2 regions of the Virgibacillus byunsanensis genome follow, and region 2 is predicted to be linked to the other one. Evidence: a T-box and tRNA genes for the amino acid it is inferred to sense, from the RefSeq annotation. Region 2 holds a T-box; the other holds one or more tRNA genes.
What was found. A T-box is a leader RNA that pairs with one kind of tRNA and senses whether it is charged. The one in region 2 lies ahead of tyrS (tyrosine--tRNA ligase), so its partner is inferred to be a tRNA-Tyr.
Positions count from the first base shown of each region.

Region 1 (10,264 bases), on a different contig from region 2:
AAGAATAAGGTTGCGTCTCCAACTTGGTCCTGATCGACATTTCTACGTAAAGGAGCTTTTTCCTCGATCACACCAGTTTTTTCATTAAAGCCAGATACACCTTTAGCAGACAAGGTACGAATTGGCCCTGCAGAGATCGCATTAACACGAATACCATATTTCCCTACATCTTCAGCTAAATACCTTACACTAGCTTCTAATGATGCTTTTGCAACTCCCATGACGTTATAGTTTTCAATTACACGTTCTGCGCCTAGATACGTCTGTGTTACAATACTACCACCTTCTGTCATAACTTCTTTAGCTGCTTTTGTAACAGCTACAAGTGAAAATGCACTAATCTCTTGAGCTAATAAGAAACCTTCACGAGAAGTGTCAGCATATTCACCTTTTAATTCATCTCGATTTGCAAATGCAACGGAGTGAATTAATCCATGAATAACGCCAATTTTTTCTTTAATTTCACTAAAAGCTTCATGGATGCTTTCATCGTTTGAAACATCACATGTAACGACTAATTTCGCTTCGATTTGATGTTTTTCAAGCAGCTTAGTCAATTTTTGATAGGAACGTTCTTGTCTATTTGTGAAAATAAGATTTGCACCTGCATTATGTAATGACTTGGTTATTCCCCAAGCAATACTTCTTTCATTTGCTACACCCATCACTACGATATTTTTACCTTGCAATAATCCTGACACATGAGCACCTCCATTAATATTACTTTTTACATTATAACCTAACTCCGTGTGATAGAAAAACTATGTTATTTATTTGTTTAAAAATGAAATAAGTTGGAGAATATTTATAGAGCAAAATCCCAGAAAAATTTAACTATAGCTTTCAAGTCTACAATCATCGTAAAAAAAATATAAAATATTAGATTACCCCTTTACAAATAGACTATATCTGTATATAATAAAATTCGTCGGTTTACGACATGATGCTTTTTTTAAGGCGTATAATATCAAAAAATGTATTTCATGTAAACCATTGTAAGGCCCGTTGGTCAAGTGGTTAAGACACCGCCCTTTCACGGCGGTAACACGGGTTCGAATCCCGTACGGGTCACCACTTATGGAGGATTAGCTCAGCTGGGAGAGCACTTGCCTTACAAGCAAGATGTCGCAGGTTCGAGCCCTGCATCCTCCACCATTCCTTTTACTTGAAATCCAACACACATGGATCAATCAAAAGGAACTTTAATATAATTAGCCGGCCTAGTTCAACTGGTAGAGACGAGCAAAACTTCTACCGAATTAGCTACGAGTAACCTCGATGCACGTAACATCTTTGAATGACCTAGAAGAAGCAGAGGTAGCCTAAGCATGTTGATCAATCAAGAAAACTTTAGTTATAATTAGCCGGCCTAGCTCAACTGGTAGAGCAACTGACTTGTAATCAGTAGGTTGGGGGTTCAAGTCCTCTGGCCGGCACCATTTTTTTAAGTATAAAAAATGATAAATGGTTAAGAATACATTCGGAGGGGTAGCGAAGTGGCTAAACGCGGCGGACTGTAAATCCGCTCCCTCGGGTTCGGCAGTTCGAATCTGCCCCCCTCCACCATTTCATAATTTTGTTGGGCTATAGCCAAGCGGTAAGGCATCGGGTTTTGATCCCGTGTACCCCAGGTTCGAATCCTGGTAGCCCAGCCATTTTTTATTTTTCAAGCCATTTTGCAACTCATGATGATGCAAGTAAATGCAAAGGTCATTAAGATAAAAAGCAGGCAATTGAATAAATTATAGTACAAAACGAGCCATTAGCTCAGCTGGCAGAGCAACGAGCAACACATCTGCCGAATTAGCTACGAGTAACCCCGAAGCACAAAACATCCATGAATAAACTGTTAGATGTAGGGGTCATTAGGATGAAACGCAGGCAAAAGAATAATTTAATAGTACAAAACGAGCCATTAGCTCAGCTGGCAGAGCATCTGACTTTTAATCAGAGGGTCGGAGGTTCGAATCCTCCATGGCTCACCATCTTATATGAATTAAAATTTAGGTGAAATACATCATACATAATTAATTTTCAATAAACAAGGTCGTTATGATTGTAAACAACCTTGTTTATTTGCATTTTATGCATTTTTTTAACATAATAGATACAGTAATTTTTTTATTCTATATGAATAACAACAATTGATAAAAATTCGCTTTAATTAAATATAATAGCTTACTATTTTGACATATATAACTATATATATAAAAGGATGAGTGGTATGGAAACTTCTAGAATTCCTGGCTTTTATAATATGAGTGTTGAAGAGCGCAGAGAATTATTGACTAATATGACCGATTTCTCTGATGAGGAAACAGAATATTTGTTTTCAAAAGAACCATTAAAAATGGAAACAGCAGACAAGATGATTGAAAATGTCATAGGTACATTTCCACTTCCTCTAGGTTTAGGGTTGAATTTTTTAATTAATGGGAAAGAATATGTAGTACCCATGGCAATTGAAGAGCCATCAGTTGTTGCATCTGCAAGTTATATTGCTAAAATAGTAAGAAATGCGGGTGGATTTTCGACGGAATCTACAGATCGAGTCATGATTGGCCAAATACAAGTAGTCGGTGTCCCTGATATGGATGCAGCAAAAAATGCATTATTAGAAGCTAAAGAATTGTTGATTAATGATGCAAATGCTTCTTTTCCTAGTATGGTTGCTAGAGGTGGAGGAGCAGAAGATCTTGAGGTACGAATACTAAATCAAGAATCTGATTCAAAATACTCACAAATGCTAGTTCTGCATTTATATATAAATACATGTGATGCGATGGGTGCTAACATTATTAATACGATGGTTGAAGCATTAGCGCCAACAGTAGAGGAATTGACAAAAGGAAAGGTTTATTTACGGATTCTTTCTAATTATGCTGATAAATGTTTAGCAAGAGCACGTTGTGTTATTCCTCCCTCTTTATTAGAAAGTGAGGAATTCACAGGAGAACAAGTCCGTGATGGAGTTGTTCATGCATATGAGTTCGCTGCTTCAGACCCGTATCGTGCTGTAACGCATAATAAAGGTATAATGAATGGAATTGACCCAATTGTTATTGCTACAGGAAATGATTGGCGAGCAGTAGAGGCTGGTGCCCATGCCTATGCTTCGCGTCATGGTATGTATAGTTCCATGACAACCTGGTCAGTGGATAAAGAAGGAAATCTTGTAGGTGAGCTAGAGTTACCTATGTCTGTAGGAACTGTTGGTGGGTCGATTCGTGTTCATCCTATATCAAAGATTGCACACAAGATTTTAAATGTGGATTCAGCACAAGACCTAGCTCAAGTCATCGTAGCAGTCGGTTTAGCCCAGAACCTTGGAGCGCTGAAAGCATTAGTAACAGATGGTATCCAAAAAGGTCATATGGCTTTACATTCTCGCTCTGTTGCAATAGCAGCAGGGGCCAAAGGGGAGATGATTGATATCATTGCTGAACGATTAATAACCGAAAAAGAAATCCGTGTCGGAAAAGCTAAAGAATTGGTGGACGAATATAAAAAATGAGTGCAGAAAAAGCAACAACTTCAGAACAAACAGCTATAGGTATAGCTCATAGTAAATTGATTTTGATTGGGGAACATGCGGTTGTACACGGACAGCCTGCTATTGCAATCCCTTTTCCGCTGGTAGGAGTAGAATCAGAAATCGAATTTGTTCCTGGTGCAATCAAGCTGGATAGTACGTTTTATCATGGTCCTATTGACTTGGCTCCAGAATCTTTAGATGGGCTGGTAAATTGCGTTAAGGCAACATTAGAACATCTGAATTTACCTATTAAGGACATGTTGATTCGTATTACATCATCCATACCACCAGGTAAAGGCCTTGGATCTAGTGCGTCTGTTGCTATTGCTGTAATTAGATCGTTGTTTGCATACTCAAACCAAAGTTACACAGAAGATGAACTGTTAAACCTAGCAAACGTTGCAGAAACGTATGCCCATGGAGCCCCTAGTGGTATCGATACATTGACGATCACTTCTGAGTCTCCAATATGGTATGAGAAGGAACTTCCTATGCATTTCATTCGTCCTAAGAGTGATTTCCACTTTGTAGTTGCTGATTCAGGGAGAATGGGAGATACGCGGTTAGCTATAGAATCTGTAGCCCATTTACTAAAATCTGCTCCTAAGAGAATACAGGCTAGATTAGATCGAATTGGTGAAATAACACATCAGGCAAGAGGTGCATTAGAAAGAGCAAGCAAACATCTTTTAGGTAATATGTTGAACGAGGCCCAAAAAGAGTTAGAAGCACTTGGGGTAAGCGATGCTGGCCTAAACAGACTTATTTATTTTGCCCGCCAAGAAGGAGCATTAGGTGCTAAACTAACTGGTGGGGGTAATGGTGGCTGCATCATTGCTTTAGCTCGGGATGAAGTGCATTCTAGACACCTTACTGAGAAACTTAAAAAAATTGGTGCTCACGCTGTTTGGCCTTTCGTATTAAGAAAACAGGATTAAATAAGCAGTAACCAGCGTGACGTTGTAGTAGAGTTTTATGGCTACATGCAAAAAGGGGATATACACAATGAAAGCCACAGCAAAAGCCCATACAAATATTGCTCTAATTAAGTATTGGGGAAAGCGTAACGAATCATTGATATTACCAATGAATAATAGCCTTTCCTTAACACTGGATGGATTTTATACGACAACTTCTGTTGAATTTCGCGAACATTTACTAGAGGATCATTTTTTACTGAATGATCATGTTGTTGCTGGTGACGAATATTACCGGGTAACGAGGTTTCTTGATCTGATCAGGGATTTTAGCTCTAAACCAAACTTATATGCAGAAGTGAATTCCATAAATAAAGTCCCTACAGCTGCTGGCTTTGCTTCCTCTGCCTCTGGTTTTGCTGCCTTGGCAGCTGCAGCAACAAAAGCGTTAGATTTGAGTGTAAGCAATCAGGAACTATCTCGTTTAACAAGGCAAGGTTCAGGCTCAGCATGTCGCTCAATATACGGTGGCTTTGTAGAATGGGAGCAAGGGAAACAGGACGATGGTTCTGATTCTCATGCAGTTCAAGTTGCACCAGCAAACCACTGGGACGTTCGTGTTGCTGCTGTCGTTCTATCCTCAAAAATGAAAAAGGTTTCCAGTCGCGATGGAATGAAGCGGACTGTCGATACATCACCGTTTTATACGAGTTGGGTGGAAACAATTCCAAATGATCTTGATCAGATAAAGCAAGGAATAACCGATCGTGATTTTGAAAAGGTAGGACGTATTGCAGAATCTAATTGTTTGAAAATGCATGCTACAACGTTAGGTGCAGAGCCACCATTTACATATTGGCATGATACAACATTGGCTGTTATGCACATGGTTCGAGACTTAAGAGCATCTGGTGTTCCTGCCTACTTTACGATTGATGCTGGACCAAATGTTAAAGTTCTCTATTTACCAGAGAACGAAGAAACGGTTCAAAATACGCTCCGTGACGTACCTGGAGTAACTGATGTGATACTAAGCCGTTCAGGTCAAGGAGTAACCTATATATAGGGGTTGAAAAATCTTGCCTAATCCACCATTGACTATTAAAGTACCGGGAAAGTTAATGATTGCTGGTGAGTTTGCCGTACTCGAGCCTCACCACGATTTAGTAGTAATGGCAGTAGACCGTTACGTATATGCAACGTTGAAGCGAAATAACGAGAACCGACTTACATTACATAATTTCAAGTTATATGATCTGAAGTGGGAATTTGAAGATCAAGTTAATATAACTTCAACTGATAACCGTTTACGCTTTGTAGAGGATGCAATGACGATTTGCCTTACATATCTGCAGGAAAAGGGAATCACTTGTAATCCATTTGATTTGTCTATTAAAAGCGAACTTGACGATGCTTCAGGCTTAAAATATGGATTAGGGTCTAGTGCTGCCGTTGTAACATCGGCCGTCAGTGTTATTTTGGAAGAGTTTTTACCAGATAGTCCAACCAAAGAGTTGATCTTTAAGCTTGCATCCATTGCTCATGTGAAAACACAAGGTAGCGGTTCTGGTGCTGATGTTGCTGCTTCTTCTTATGGAGGCTTACTTCGCTATTCTTCTTTTCAGGCTGAGTGGTTAAAAGAACAGCATGAGAAAACTGTTTCTATACTAGAATTAGTAAATAGCGAATGGACTTATTTTTCTATTGAACCAATTACATTTCCTGATACTATTCAAATGTGTATAGGATGGACCGGAAAACCCGCTTCAACTTCATCTTTAATTGGTGAGATAAAAAAGCTTAAAGTAGATAACAATAAATCTTATCAAGAATTTCTTCATAATAGCCAACAAGCTGTCAGCACTTTTTTGAAGGGGATAAAGGATGAAGATTCATCTTTTATCCTGGATGGTGTAAGGCAAAATAGACAAGCATTATCTACTGTAGGAAAGCAAGCGAAAGCAGCAATTGAAACTCCTCTATTAGGCGATTTATGTGACCTGGCAGAACAAATTGATGGTGCAGGAAAACCCTCAGGTGCAGGCGGAGGCGATTGTGGCATCGCATTTGTATCTACCAGTGAAAGAGCACAGAAATTAAAAAGTTTGTGGGAAAATGCAGGTATAAAGCCACTAGATATTAGACTGGCCCGAGATGGTGCCTGTGTTCACAACTAGAATAAATCCAAGGTAAACAGACGTTCTAAAAATAACGTCTGTTTTTTTGCAAATACAAAAGTATAAAACTTCCCTACTTAAGTGTAACTAAGCCTTTCTAATGTTTGCATATATATACATATTTGTGTCGGGTTGAGTCACAGATGGTTTTTTGGATAAAATAAGAATAAGATAGAGGAGGTAATACATATGAAAACCAATATGTCCGTAATTGGAGTACCAATGGATTTAGGTCAAAACCGTCGTGGAGTTGATATGGGTCCAAGCGCACTTAGGTATGCGGGTGTTATTGAAACACTACAGCGATTAAAGTACAACGTTAATGATTTAGGAGATATACCAATTTCACGCCCAGACAATAAAGAATCAAGGCAAGAAGATAATTTACGAAACCTACATCAAGTTGCTGAGGCAAATCAAAAACTTGCTGAAATGGCTGAACAAGAAATTGCTAAAAATCGGTTCCCACTAATTTTAGGTGGAGACCATAGTATTGCAATTGGAAGTTTAGCTGGAATTGCAAAACACTATAAAAATTTAGGGGTTATCTGGTACGACGCACATGGAGATTTGAATTGTGCAGAAACATCACCATCCGGTAATATTCATGGGATGCCACTTGCAGTTAGTTTAGGTATTGGGCACGAAAAATTAACCAATATTTTAGACTACCAACCTAAAATTAAACCCGAAAACATTGTTATTGTTGGTGCGCGTTCACTTGACCCAGAGGAAAGAGAGTTAATTCGGGAAAAGGGAATTAAAGTTTTTACCATGCATGAAATTGATCGTATGGGAATGACAAATGTAATGACAGAAACGATTGATTACCTACAAGAGAATACAGATGGAGTACATCTCAGTTTGGATTTAGACGGACTAGATCCAGAAGAAGCCCCAGGGGTTGGAACACCTGTTTTAGGTGGTCTATCTTACCGTGAAAGTCATTTGGCGATGGAAATGCTAGCTGAGTCTAAGATAATTACGTCAGCTGAATTTGTGGAAGTCAATCCAATCTTAGATGACAAAAATAAGACGGCTACCTTAGCTGTAGGATTAGTTGGGTCATTATTTGGTGAGAAGTTAAAATAACAGTACCTGAATAGGCATCCAATCTCGGATGTCTTCTTTCTTTAAGGCTCATTTCGTAAGTTTTGTTGCTATTGTGATAAAAACAACAACCTTCTTTAAAAAAATATAAAATTGGAGATATATAGATAATTTAGTAACTGCATATGCTACATCCAACTCCAGCGCGCAGCAACTAGAGTGACTTCCCTCACATCCATACAACAAGTCAAAATCGATTCGCTTAGAAGGAAGGTCGACTAAAACCGGTCTCTTGGTCCAAGGTCGCCATATCCCTATGAAGGGGCATGTTTCCTTTATCTCATGGTATTTGAGGAAGAACGACTAAAGCTACCGCTTTGCGCGGGCGTAGTCCTTACATTGCTAAATGGGCACGTATGCTTTTCATTAAAAAACCGATAAGAGGGCTATTATTATAATTGCAATATCTGCTATAACATGCACGATCCAGGAGTTAAATATATTGCTGGAATTTTCATTAAGCCAATTAAATATCATACCAATAGCAAATAAACCGAATAATGCTAATAAGAACAAACTGACGTTAAACCATGTTAAAAAAATAGCGGTGTGATAGATGGAAAACAGGAATGAGGAGTATATAAATGCTGCTATTCTATTATCCTGTAATAAATTTTTGAAGACAAATCCCCTGAAGAAGAGTTCTTCCAAGAAGGAGTTTCCTATTACGATATAAAGTGCAATAAATATAAAAGTTTCCTTCGTGACATTTTTTTGTGCTAGGTTGTCACGAATAGTGGCAAAATCAATAAAGTCTTTTAGCATAAAGTATGTTCCAAGAAGTATAACGAATGAACCGATGCCAATACCTAAACTTATTTTCAGTCGTTTCAAATCCATTTTTAACGTACTAAAATAACCTGGGTTCCGCTTTGTTAGGTAGTGGAAAATAAAAATAACAAAGAAGAAAACAACTACCTTTGTTGATGTTTTATATATGTAATCAACAACTAGGATTTGTTCAACGATAAATAGCAAAAGTATAGATACTAAACTTAATGCGTAAACCAAATAACTTGTTTTCATGACCGCACCTCAACATGTTTCTTCAATCGTATCATATTCTTTTTAATTCTGGGGACGGTTATTAACCTTACGTTGATATTCATTAAGTAGCGTATCTAATCTCTTGCTAGACTTGATAACAGCATCTGAAGTAAATTCCTCGGCATTACTTAAGGTAATCATTTCATTGCGACATTGTTCGATCTTTTGCAATAATATAGAATTATCCACAAATCTATCCCCCGATCTAGTATAATATACTATAAAATTACCCAATTAATTGTATGGATAAACGATTTTTTTGAAACCTTTTATAATACATATTCGTAACATAAATACCGCACAGTTAGCGGAGGTACTCTATATGGATCAAATGATTAAAGAAAAAATAATACAGGTTAAAAAAGGAGATCAAGCTGCATATGAAGATGTGGTCTCGTTTTTTCAGAATAAAATTTACCAACATTGTTTTCGAATGCTTGGTAATATGCACGAGGCGGAGGATATAGCACAGGAGGCTTTTATTCGGGCGTATGTAAATATTCACTCATTTGATGATCGCAGGAAATTCTCGACATGGTTATATCGAATTGCTACAAATTTAACTATTGATCGAATACGAAAGCGAAAACCAGATTTTTATCTCGATGCAGAGATAAAAGGGGCAGAAGGATTGGATATGTACTCCCAGTTACCAACTGATGGACGATTACCGGAAGAAGAAGTTGAAAGTCTGGAATTACAAAGCTATATTCATAAAGAAATTACCGAGCTCCCACCGAAATATCGTAGTATCATTATGCTACGTTACTTAGAAGAGTTTTCCCTCAAAGAAATAAGCGAGATTCTAGATATCCCATTAGGGACAGTAAAGACTCGCATACACCGGGGACGGGAAGCACTACGGAAAAAACTTCGTCACGTGTAAAGGAGTGTGACTGATATGAATTGTCAAAAACAAGTAGTAGAGCTCATGCATAAGTATTTAGATGGCGACTTAACCCAACATGAAGAAACCTCTTTACGTGTTCACTTGGAGGAATGTGCTGAATGTCAGCAGCACTTCCATGAATTAAAACGAACGGTTACGCTTGTGCAAAGTGCTGAAAATATAAGTGCACCAAGTGGATTCACTACAAACGTTATGAAGAATCTACCGACTGAAAAAAAGAGTGTCAAATATATACGATGGTTTAAGATGCATCCTGTTATCACTGCCGCTGCAATTTTCTTTGTTTTTATGTTTAGTGGAATGTTCTCAGCATGGCAGCAAGACGATGAGTTAGTCGTATCTAAACAAGAGAATTTAATTATTCAGGGTGATACAGTTACAGTTCCAAAGGATGTAACCGTTGAAGGTGATCTCGTAGTCAAAAACGGCAATCTCAAAATAGAAGGAACCGTTGAAGGCAATGTTACGCTGATTAATGGAAAACTCCTTCCTGGTAAGTTAGAAGGGGAAGGGCTCATGGCGTCTACTGGTGAAGTAAATGGTGAACTGAAACATGTCAATCAAATCT
Region 1 is NZ_JBHTKJ010000011.1:1,278-11,541, forward strand. It holds gene fabI (enoyl-ACP reductase FabI) at 1-701, opposite strand, end outside; tRNA gene ACFQ3N_RS04745 (tRNA-Glu) at 1,000-1,074, shown strand; tRNA gene ACFQ3N_RS04750 (tRNA-Val) at 1,080-1,155, shown strand; tRNA gene ACFQ3N_RS04755 (tRNA-Thr) at 1,364-1,439, shown strand; tRNA gene ACFQ3N_RS04760 (tRNA-Tyr) at 1,483-1,566, shown strand; tRNA gene ACFQ3N_RS04765 (tRNA-Gln) at 1,581-1,655, shown strand; tRNA gene ACFQ3N_RS04770 (tRNA-Lys) at 1,910-1,985, shown strand; gene ACFQ3N_RS04775 (hydroxymethylglutaryl-CoA reductase, degradative) at 2,204-3,514, shown strand; gene mvk (mevalonate kinase) at 3,511-4,473, shown strand; gene mvaD (diphosphomevalonate decarboxylase) at 4,541-5,518, shown strand; gene ACFQ3N_RS04790 (phosphomevalonate kinase) at 5,532-6,629, shown strand; gene rocF (arginase) at 6,819-7,721, shown strand; gene ACFQ3N_RS04800 (CPBP family intramembrane glutamic endopeptidase) at 8,106-8,765, opposite strand; gene ACFQ3N_RS04805 (Spo0E family sporulation regulatory protein-aspartic acid phosphatase) at 8,808-8,975, opposite strand; gene sigW (RNA polymerase sigma factor SigW) at 9,109-9,672, shown strand; gene ACFQ3N_RS04815 (zf-HC2 domain-containing protein) at 9,688-10,264, shown strand, end outside.
Region 1: it encodes a tRNA-Tyr, which carries the amino acid that the T-box ahead of tyrS (tyrosine--tRNA ligase) is inferred to sense. The anticodon was not compared.

Region 2 (10,264 bases):
CAATCTAAGAGACGACGATGATAATTATGTATTTCTTTTTCAAAGCCCAGGTGCTCAACACGGTATCCGTCATCTTTCATCTCTCTCAATCCTGAAAGCAAATCGTCTAATTGAGCAGGTAATTCCTGTTTACACGCCTTATAGATAACAGGAAATTCATCTAATTGTTCTTGTAACTGTTCTAGGTTATATTTTATATCATCGACAATCTGATGAGCTTCATGATAATCGCCAGCCTTAACCAATTCATGATATTTACTCAGTTGTTCATCAATCTCATCGATTTCAACCTCAAAGCGAACTTCTGCTTTCCCATATTGATATCGATTTTGTGACAATTTTTTACGTAACGCTTTAATATTTGGTTGTATTTGTTCAATTTCTTTGCGACTTGTTTCTTCAGATTGAAGCAGCTCATCTAATTCCCCGAGCATTATTTCTATATCTTTTTCAATCGATTGAAGGATTTGTTCTACTTTTTTTGTCATTTTTCTTGCATTTGAGAAACGGTACCGATCAGCAGACTCTTCAGCATCAAATAAGAATTCTTCTATATCTGGTAACTCCTTAGTTACAATATATTCCCAGCGTTCTTTCCATGATTCAAATTTTTCTTGAGTTTCACCAGACAAATTCAAATTTTTTATACGAGCAATTTGGGATGCAATATTTCGATTCATAATATCCATCTTCCAGCTTTCAAGCCGATCAACAATATCATATACCCGTTTCCGCATAATAAGCCCTAGAATAATTAATGCTATAATAATTAGTATGAGTCCAATAATATATGCCATTTAAAGCCTCCTAACTATATTCCTGTAAGAGGATGCAGTCTCTTAGGGAACAGGTATAAAAAAACTTACATTCGAATTTTTAGTATATATGTACACTTATGATACCATTTATAATGCAATTTTGGATAAAAAAAAGCAAATAAATTGCTAATTTGACAATTTTTTATCTATTTATATTTAAGTCTTACGTGTTAACCATGTAATCTAACCAATTGTTAATCGTTTTCACATACTTTTTAATGAATAAATTATGGGATTGTTCCCCTAACAAGTGGTTTTTCCATTCATTTTGTAAAACATACGGCGTGATTAACATTCCTTTTAATTGCATTAATAAAAATTGCCGATCTATATCACTTTTTTTATTCTGAGATAATACAGAGAAAAAAATATTACTTATATAATAATTCTCCTTTGCTAAATAAGTTACCGTCATTTCCCGAACAAAAATGGAATCGAGCGATAATTCCCGGTGAATAAAACAAGAGAATTGATGATTCATTTGTTTGTACTGTATAATAGCTTCAATTAGCATTTTTAATTGGTCTAATGAAGACATATCTTCTGAATCTCGTAATATCTTTTCTATAGTTGTTAAGTACACTTCATAATAATTTGTTACGGCATGTTCTAATAAACCTTGTTTATTTTTGAAGTAATAACTAATTAATGAAACGTTGACGGTAGCCTTCTCTGATATATCTCTGACAGATGTACCGTGAAATCCTTTTTGATAAAACAACGCAGAAGCAGCATCAATCACTTTCTGTTTAGACGGATTTGTTTTCATTATTTATTCAACTCCTTACATCTCATTTTACGACAAAGTAACTAGTAATCCTGCATTTTTTTATCGACAAATATCGTACGTTTGTCGAAATCCATTATTATAGAGGAGAATATTTATGTTTCAAACAAGTAATTATTCTGGTAACGAGATAGAGAACTATGAGTTATTATTAAAGCAAATAAAAGCCCTTAGTGAAGGGGAAACAGATCACATTGCTTTACTATCTAACGCATCTGCACTGTTAAATCAATTTTTAGATGAAGTGAATTGGGTAGGCTTTTATTTATGGAAGAATGATGAATTAATTCTTGGTCCATTCCAAGGTTTACCAGCATGTATACGGATTGCATACGGTAAAGGGGTTTGTGGTACGGCAATTAAAGAAGGGAAAACAAAACGAATAGCTGATGTAATGAACTTCCCAGGCCATATTGCCTGTGATGCCGCAAGCAAATCAGAGATTGTAGTTCCTCTATTTTTAGGGGAGTCTATTTATGGAGTGCTTGATATCGATAGCCCAATTAAGAATAGGTTCGATGAAACAGATCAGGTTTACATGGAAAGATTTGCCAAAATCCTTGAGGAATATCTTAGTAAGTAACTCTCAATACTTAATACCTGTTACTCGATTACAACAGGTATTAAGTTTTTTATTGGGATTAGGTTTATATATATTTTTGAATATTATACTCTCTAACCACAGAATTTTTCCCTAACTTTTTGGCCTCATATAAAGATCTGTCAGCCCTTTGAAATAAATCACCAGCATTGTCTTCATTACCATTACCCCAAGAAGAAACACCACATGATAACGTTACCCTTGGTTCTGTGAAACTGGCTGCTTGTTTTCTAATCTGACCAGCCAATCTAACACCCTCATCGATGTTAGCATCCGGGAGATAAATAGCCAACTCTTCCCCTCCCCATCTAGCAGGAATATCTTCTTCGCCTATATGCATTTTTAAAATATTAGAAACCTGAATAATAACCTTATCCCCTACATGATGACCATAAGTATCATTAATACGTTTAAAGTCATCGATATCAAATAATGCCAAAACCCCTTTTTCCTCTGTCTCCATGTGTAGTTTAATATTATGATCTAAATAATTCCTGGAATAAAGTTTGGTTAAGTAATCCGTTTTCACTGCTCTTTCTAATTTGTCTTTTAAAATAGAATTAGATAATGCCAACGTAGAGTGCTGAATTAATGATTTCATCAGTTTAAAACCCTCAAAGGAAAAATAGTAGTTTTCTTCATGCAGTATTAATACTGTTCCATGAATTGTTCCTGAGTGAATCATTGGAATTGCCATTACTGAACGGAAAGGAAGTGTAGCAACCTTTTTAAAGTCACCACTAAAAACTGACTCTCCACTATCTTTCACTTCCATAAACATGTACTCACTAAACAAGCGTCCCTCTGTCGAATAAAAGTAGTCTGTGCTACCAGAAAGGATATCAAATTCCTGTTCGGACTCCTCATTCAGATAAACAAAACCAACTTGGGTAGCAGCACTTGAATACATGATCTGTTTTCTTACAACCGAAATAATTTCAGATAAATCTAAATTTGAATTTAGTTTATGTGTAACATCATTAATCAATTTTAAATCATTCACAAGGAGCTTTGATTGGTGATATAATGTTACATTTTCAATGGCTTGACCGGAAATACTACAAAACCTGGCTATAAACTCTATATCATTTTCAGGAAATTCAAACGTCCTTGGCGTAATAATTTGAACTACACCATACACTCCTTGTTTTCCAATTAAAGGTGCATATAAGCAAGTCTTTCTATCTTGCACTCTGTCTTCTAATTGTATTTCCCCGGTAATAAACGCCTGGGTACTAACACGTTTTGTCACATCATCACTATATTCAATTGCTTTGATCGGCAAGTAACTATCTGCATCATGGTCCTGAGAGAGTAATAGATAAGGTGAGAATTTCGGAAAAATCATTTTCAGCTCTTTGATGATTACAGATAGAACATCACTTTTATCATTAATGGAAAGAAACCGCATCGATAAATCAAACAAAAGCTTATGATTTTCTTCATTGTTATTACTGATCTTTTTGGCAGCAACTACCTTAAGAAATTTGTTTGTTTCCTGCTGTATAATATGTAACGTTTCTTTAGAAGGTATATGTAACTCATTTCCAAACGAGAAAAATATAAAACCAGTAGTGTCTCCACTAGCTTGAAAAGGAATTACGCATGTATATAACTTAGAGAATTGCTTGTTAAAAACAAGTTCTCCATCCATATCATAGCTGTCCCAAATTTTTTCGATGCTCACAAATACTTTTTTCTTAAATAACGTTTTTTCTTTATTATCACAACCTGGCTCAATCTCATATACTTTGTCCAACTGATTGTAGAAATAAACCGCCACATCTTCAGAGTTGATCAGTTCACCAAGGGTAGTAGTTAACATAGGCAGACACTCATCGCAGTTATATTGATCTATATCAGATAGAAACCCAAAATAGATACTTCTTAATTTATCTTTTAGTTGATTTTGATTTCCCATCATATCACCTATCGTTTTTATATGTACATATTTTTTTAATTTCTACTAATGTCTTATATCTAACCTATTATGTTATTATTATATCTGAACTCATCCTTTTTTCCTATATAAAGGTTGAAAATATTAATTAAACGAAAGTGCCTAAGCTCTGGACATGGTTAAATCTTCACTATAAAGTGAGCTACTTATTGACTTTTGTCCATAAAACTTGTATACTATTCTTTGTGTAAAATAATAAAGGTAGCCTATGTGAACCACCGGTTGTTCTATTTTGTTCCTCATATTGAGGTGTATCGTGTAACTCTCTGCTGCTGGAGCGATGGTACATGAAAACATAATGGACAACGGACAGGAACACGCTCATTTATTTTATGCAAATAAAATAATAAAGGAGGAAATGTCTTATGGCTCGCTATACTGGATCAGTATGGAAAAAGTCTCGTCGTCTCGGCATTTCATTAACTGGAACTGGTAAGGAATTAGATAAACGCCCTTACGCTCCTGGTCAACACGGACCAAACCAACGCAAGAAAATATCTGAATATGGTTTACAGATGCAGGAAAAACAAAAACTACGCTTTATGTACGGATTGAACGAACGTCAATTCCGTAATTTGTTTACTGAAGCTGGAAACATGAAAGGTATTCATGGTGAAAACTTCATGATTCTACTTGAATCTCGCTTGGATAACATCGTTTACCGTCTTGGATTAGCACGTACGCGCAGACAAGCTCGTCAGCTAGTTAACCACGGTCATGTTACAGTTGATGGCAAACGTGTAGATATTCCATCATACCGTTTGAAACCAGGTCAATCTATTGGTTTGCGTGAAAAAGCACAAAACCTTGATATCATCAACGAAGCTATCGAAGTTAATAACTTCACACCAGAATATATAACTTTTGATGCAGATAAAAAAGAAGGAACTTACTCTCGTTATCCTGAGCGTTCTGAACTTCCTGCAGAAATTAATGAAGCGCTTATCGTTGAGTTCTACTCTCGTTAATACAGCTACAGTAAAAACACTAATGAGCAAATGCTCATTAGTGTTTTTTTTAACTAAAATCTATTAAAAAGTATTTTTTCTTACCTCGCCGTATTATGGTGAACATCTCTTCAATACGGTCATCTTTTCCAACAACATAATTAAGATCCTGCTGTCTCTCACCATTTATGTAAACAGCTCCATTTGAAACATCTTCTCTGGCTTGTCTTTTCGATGATGAAATCTGTGCATTTACTAGTAGATCTATCAGACCTATTTCTTCTTTGGTTGTCTTGTAAGTCGGTACATCCTTAAACCCTTGTTCAATATCACTTGCTGACAATTGTTTGAATTCTCCACTGAAAAGAGATGTAGAAATTTTCTGTGCTTGCTCTAATGCCGGTACACCATGAATCTCTTTTGTCATTTCTTCAGCTAGTCTCTTTTGTGCTACCCGATCTCCTGGTCGAACATCCACTTCTTGTTTTAACTCGTCCATCTCTTTCTCTGATATAAATGTAAAGTACTGAAGAAATTTTATAACATCACGATCGTCGGTATTGATCCAAAATTGGTAAAATTCATAGGCAGTAGTTTTTTCGGGATCTAACCACACTGCTCCGCCTGCTGTTTTACCAAACTTTGTCCCATCTGCTTTTGTAATCAAAGGTACTGTTAAGCCAAAAACTTTTATTTCCTCATCTGCATCTTCTCTGGACCGGCGGATTAACTCCATACCAGCAGTTATATTCCCCCACTGGTCACTACCACCAATTTGTAATGTACAATTTTCCTGTTCATATAATTTCAAGTAGTCCAATGACTGTAAAATCATGTAACTAAACTCAGTAAACGTAATTCCTTGTTCAATACGTGCTGAAACCGATTCCTTAGCCAACATATAATTAATACCAAAATGTTTTCCTGCATCACGCAAGAAATCAATCACAGTCATACTTGATAACCAATCATGATTATTCCGAACGTTTACGGAACTCTCCTCTGGGTTAACTAGAATCCTTTCGATCTGCTGTTTAATCCTCTCACTGTACCCTTTCACAACGTCACTTTCATTTAATGACCGTTCACTAGAGCGTCCACTTGGGTCACCAATCATTCCTGTACCCCCACCAACTAATGCAATTGGTTTGTGACCAGCTTCTTGAAATCTCTTCAGCATGATTAAAGGTACTAAATGTCCTATATGTAAACTGTCAGCAGTTGGATCGAAGCCACAATATAGGGTTACTTGTTTATCAGATAAATGTTTGGTTAACCCATCCATATCCGTTGTTTGATGAACCAATCCTCTGTTCTGTAAATCCTGTAAAATTTCCATGTGCGCCACACTCCAGTTTTTATTTTAGACCAATAAAAAAACCCATCCCTGAAAATGAAAATAAAGGGACGAGAATTTCTCGCGGTACCACCCTTGTTGCATACTAATGCCACTCTGGGTTTGTTAACGATGGTGTCACCGTCTTCTTTTGCTTAAGCAATGAAGAGAAACTCCAGATTGGTAATTCGCAAGCAAATGTATGCTAGCTTACACCAACCGCTAGCTCTCTTCATAAAGGGATTTGCTACACTACTAAAATCCTTCAAAGTTTATATAATATATTATTATATATTCATACCATATTATACGTGTTAAATCAATAGTAATTGCTAATTTATTCTATAATAAAGCGCTCAATTATGCTATAATAAATAGTGGAATTTTAGGAGGTCTTATTATGGATTATAAACAATTATTTCTTAAATATAAAAATAAAGTAATATCAATTTGGAAAACTGGAAAACTTCAACGTTCTACACGGATTACCTATGATGTGTTTTGGAATGTAGTTTTATTCTTTCTTGTTGTAGGTTTTATTGGAATGTTTTTTGCTGGTGGAATCGGACTTGGGTACTTTGCGTCTCTTGTGAAAGATGAACCAGTACGCAGTTATGAAAGTATGGAAATGGATATATATAATTATGAAGAAACCTCCAAATTATATTTTGACAAAGATATATACTTTGGTGATGTGCGCTCTGATATACATAGAGAAGAAGTCGAACTTGAAAATATATCCGAAATACTAAAGGATGCTGTTATTGCTACCGAAGATGAATACTTTGAAAGTCATGAAGGCGTTGTACCTAAAGCGATTGTCCGTGCTGTAGTTCAAGAAGCGACGAACGCCCCTATCAAAAGTGGCGGTAGTACACTCACCCAACAGCTTATTAAAAATCAAATTTTAACAAACGAAGTATCCTTTGAACGTAAGGCAAAAGAAATATTATTAGCATTGCGTCTAGAACGTTTCTTTGAAAAAGATCAAATATTAGAAGCTTATTTAAACATCGTTCCATATGGTCGTGAGGCTTCCGGTAGAAATATTGCTGGCATTCAAACAGCAGCACAAGGTATTTTTGGGGTAGACGCAAAAGATGTAAACTTAGCACAAGCAGCATACTTAGCAGGACTTCCTCAAAGTCCTTCCTACTACACACCGTTCGCCAATAATGGTGGATTAAAAGAAAAAGACGGTATACAACCTGGAATTAATCGAATGAAATCAGTTTTAAATCGGATGTATGAATCTGATTATATTAATCAAAAAGACTACGATGAAGCTTTGAATTATAACATTGTAGCTGATTTCACCGAAGAAGCTACCTCACCAATAGATAAATATCCACATTTAACCTATGAGGTGGAAAAACGAGCACGCGACATAATTATGGAACAATTAGCAGAAGAAGATGATTACACGTTGGAAGACCTCGAAAAAGATGAAACATTAAAAGAGGAATATAAAATCTTGGCAGAGCGTAACATGCGTCAAAAAGGTTACAATATTCATTCAACAATTGATAAAAAAACATTTGAAGCGTTCCAGGAAATCGCTAAAAATTATGAGAACTACGGACCTGACTGGAAAGGAGATCTGAAAAACTCTAAAGGGGAAATAATAGAGGAAAACGTAACTATGCCAGTTCAAACCGGTGGAATTCTAATTGAAAACAGTACTGGAAAAATCATTAGCTTTGTTGGTGGAAGAGATTTCAATCTGGATAATCAGCTAAACTATGCAACTAGCACTGAGCGCCCAAACGGTAGTACAATGAAGCCATTACTCGATTATGCACCAGCAATGGAAAAAGGTGTAGTTCAACCAGGAACGCCGATAGCAGACGTGGCGGAAGAATTTCAGTATCCTGGAATGCCAAAACCATGGAATCCTGGTAACTATGGTGGTGGTTATCACGGTCTTGTATCAGCACGTACGGCTTTAGCTAAGTCCTATAACGTTCCGGCTGCCAAAACATATATGCAGATCATTAATGAAAACCCAGCTAAAGAGTTTTTAGATAAAATGGGAATTACATCACTTACCGAAGGGGATTATGGCTACCCGGCTTTATCCCTTGGGGAGCCTACAATCGGAATAACGGTTGAAGAAAATACTAATGCATATGCAACTTTTGGTAATAACGGTAAATTCGCAGATGCATATATGGTTGAGAAAATAACTACAAATGATGGTGAAGTTATTTATGAACATCAAAGTGAACCAGTAGATGTATTTACACCTCAGACAAACTACTTAACACTTGATATGATGCGTGGAGTAATTAGAAGTGGTACTGCGACTTACATTAATTCACAATTGAAACATTCGGGAGTTGATTGGGCAGGGAAAACTGGGACTTCTCAGGATTACGAAGATGCTTGGTTCGTTGCCACCAATCCAAACGTAACAATGGGCACATGGATTGGCTATAGAACACCCAAATCATTACAATGTTCTAGTTGTGCATTAAGCTATAGTCAACGAAATAATAAACTGTGGGCAGAACTGGTAAACAGCGCAACAGATATTAATCCAGACTTAATGGCTCCAAAGAACCGTTTTGAACGTCCAAATGGTATTGTAGAGCGTAGTTATTGTACCATATCTGGTATGTTACCTTCAGAACTTTGTAAAAGAGTTGGTTTGATTGCAACCGACCTTTTCAACTCAAAATATGTACCTACAGAAGAAGATGACAGTTTAATTGAAGGTGCATATGTAATGGTGGATGGTAAAGCGGTAATAGCAGGGCCTAACACACCTGAAGAATTCACAGATGGTGACGGGGTAACATTTAATCCAGAGTTCCTAGAGCGAATGGGTTATGATAAATTAAGAGATATAACACAACTGTTTCCACGAACAAATACGGCTGCATGGGAAAGTATTAGTATCCCTAGTTCAGATTTAGGCGAAACATTAGAAGATGATGATACAGCACCATCTGCACCTACATCTGCTGCAAGTTCCAGCAATGAATTAACATGGAAAAAGTCAAGCAGTAAAGATGTAGTAGGCTACCGGATATTTAGAGCGGACAACCCTGATAGTTCATTTAGTCTAATAGGTAACACAACAGAGTTGGACTACTCAATCTCAGGAAGTAATGCCGTTTATCACATAAAAGCTGTAGATTACTTCGGATTAGAATCCTCTGCTTCAAAAGAGGTTGTCGTTGGAGACTTCTCTGACCCTGAACCAGAAGAACCGGATGAAGAAGATAATGATGATAACGAAGATAATGGCGACGGTGATCATAAAGACAATGATAATGGGAACGGCAGTGGCAATGGTAATGGTAACGAAAATGGCAACGACAATGGCGACGACAATGGCCAAGAAAATGAAGATGATGACTCTAATAACAATGACAGTGATAATGATAATAATGAATAGCTACTATTAAAATAAGGGGGAAGTTCCCCCTTATTTTTTATGGATAGAAAGTTTAACCAAATTCTTCAAGCTTTTACTAAAAATCAGACCTTTTATCCTGTATAATAGATATTAATAATGATTAGGTGGTGAAACAATGGATCATGTTAAAACCTATCACTCTATAACACGTGATACTCCAAGTGGTTCTATTATCATTGAAGGCCCTTTAGACTCATCGGCGTTAGCTGATTATCACTTTCATGAACATCTAACCGCATTTCGCCCATCATCCAAACAATTCGAGGCCATTAAAAGTATTGCTGATTTTAAAGAAGGCAGAATAATTGTTGCTAGAACAGAAGACACCATAGTTGGTTACGTAACCTATTTACACCCTGATCCTTTAGAGAGGTGGTCCGAGTTTAATATG
Region 2 is NZ_JBHTKJ010000013.1:65,695-75,958, forward strand. It holds gene ezrA (septation ring formation regulator EzrA) at 1-797, opposite strand, end outside; gene refZ (forespore capture DNA-binding protein RefZ) at 982-1,587, opposite strand; gene ACFQ3N_RS06980 (GAF domain-containing protein) at 1,703-2,188, shown strand; gene ACFQ3N_RS06985 (sensor domain-containing diguanylate cyclase) at 2,253-4,130, opposite strand; gene rpsD (30S ribosomal protein S4) at 4,532-5,134, shown strand; gene tyrS (tyrosine--tRNA ligase) at 5,184-6,452, opposite strand; T-box leader at 6,514-6,727, opposite strand; gene ACFQ3N_RS07000 (transglycosylase domain-containing protein) at 6,850-9,852, shown strand; gene ACFQ3N_RS07005 (GNAT family N-acetyltransferase) at 9,989-10,264, shown strand, end outside.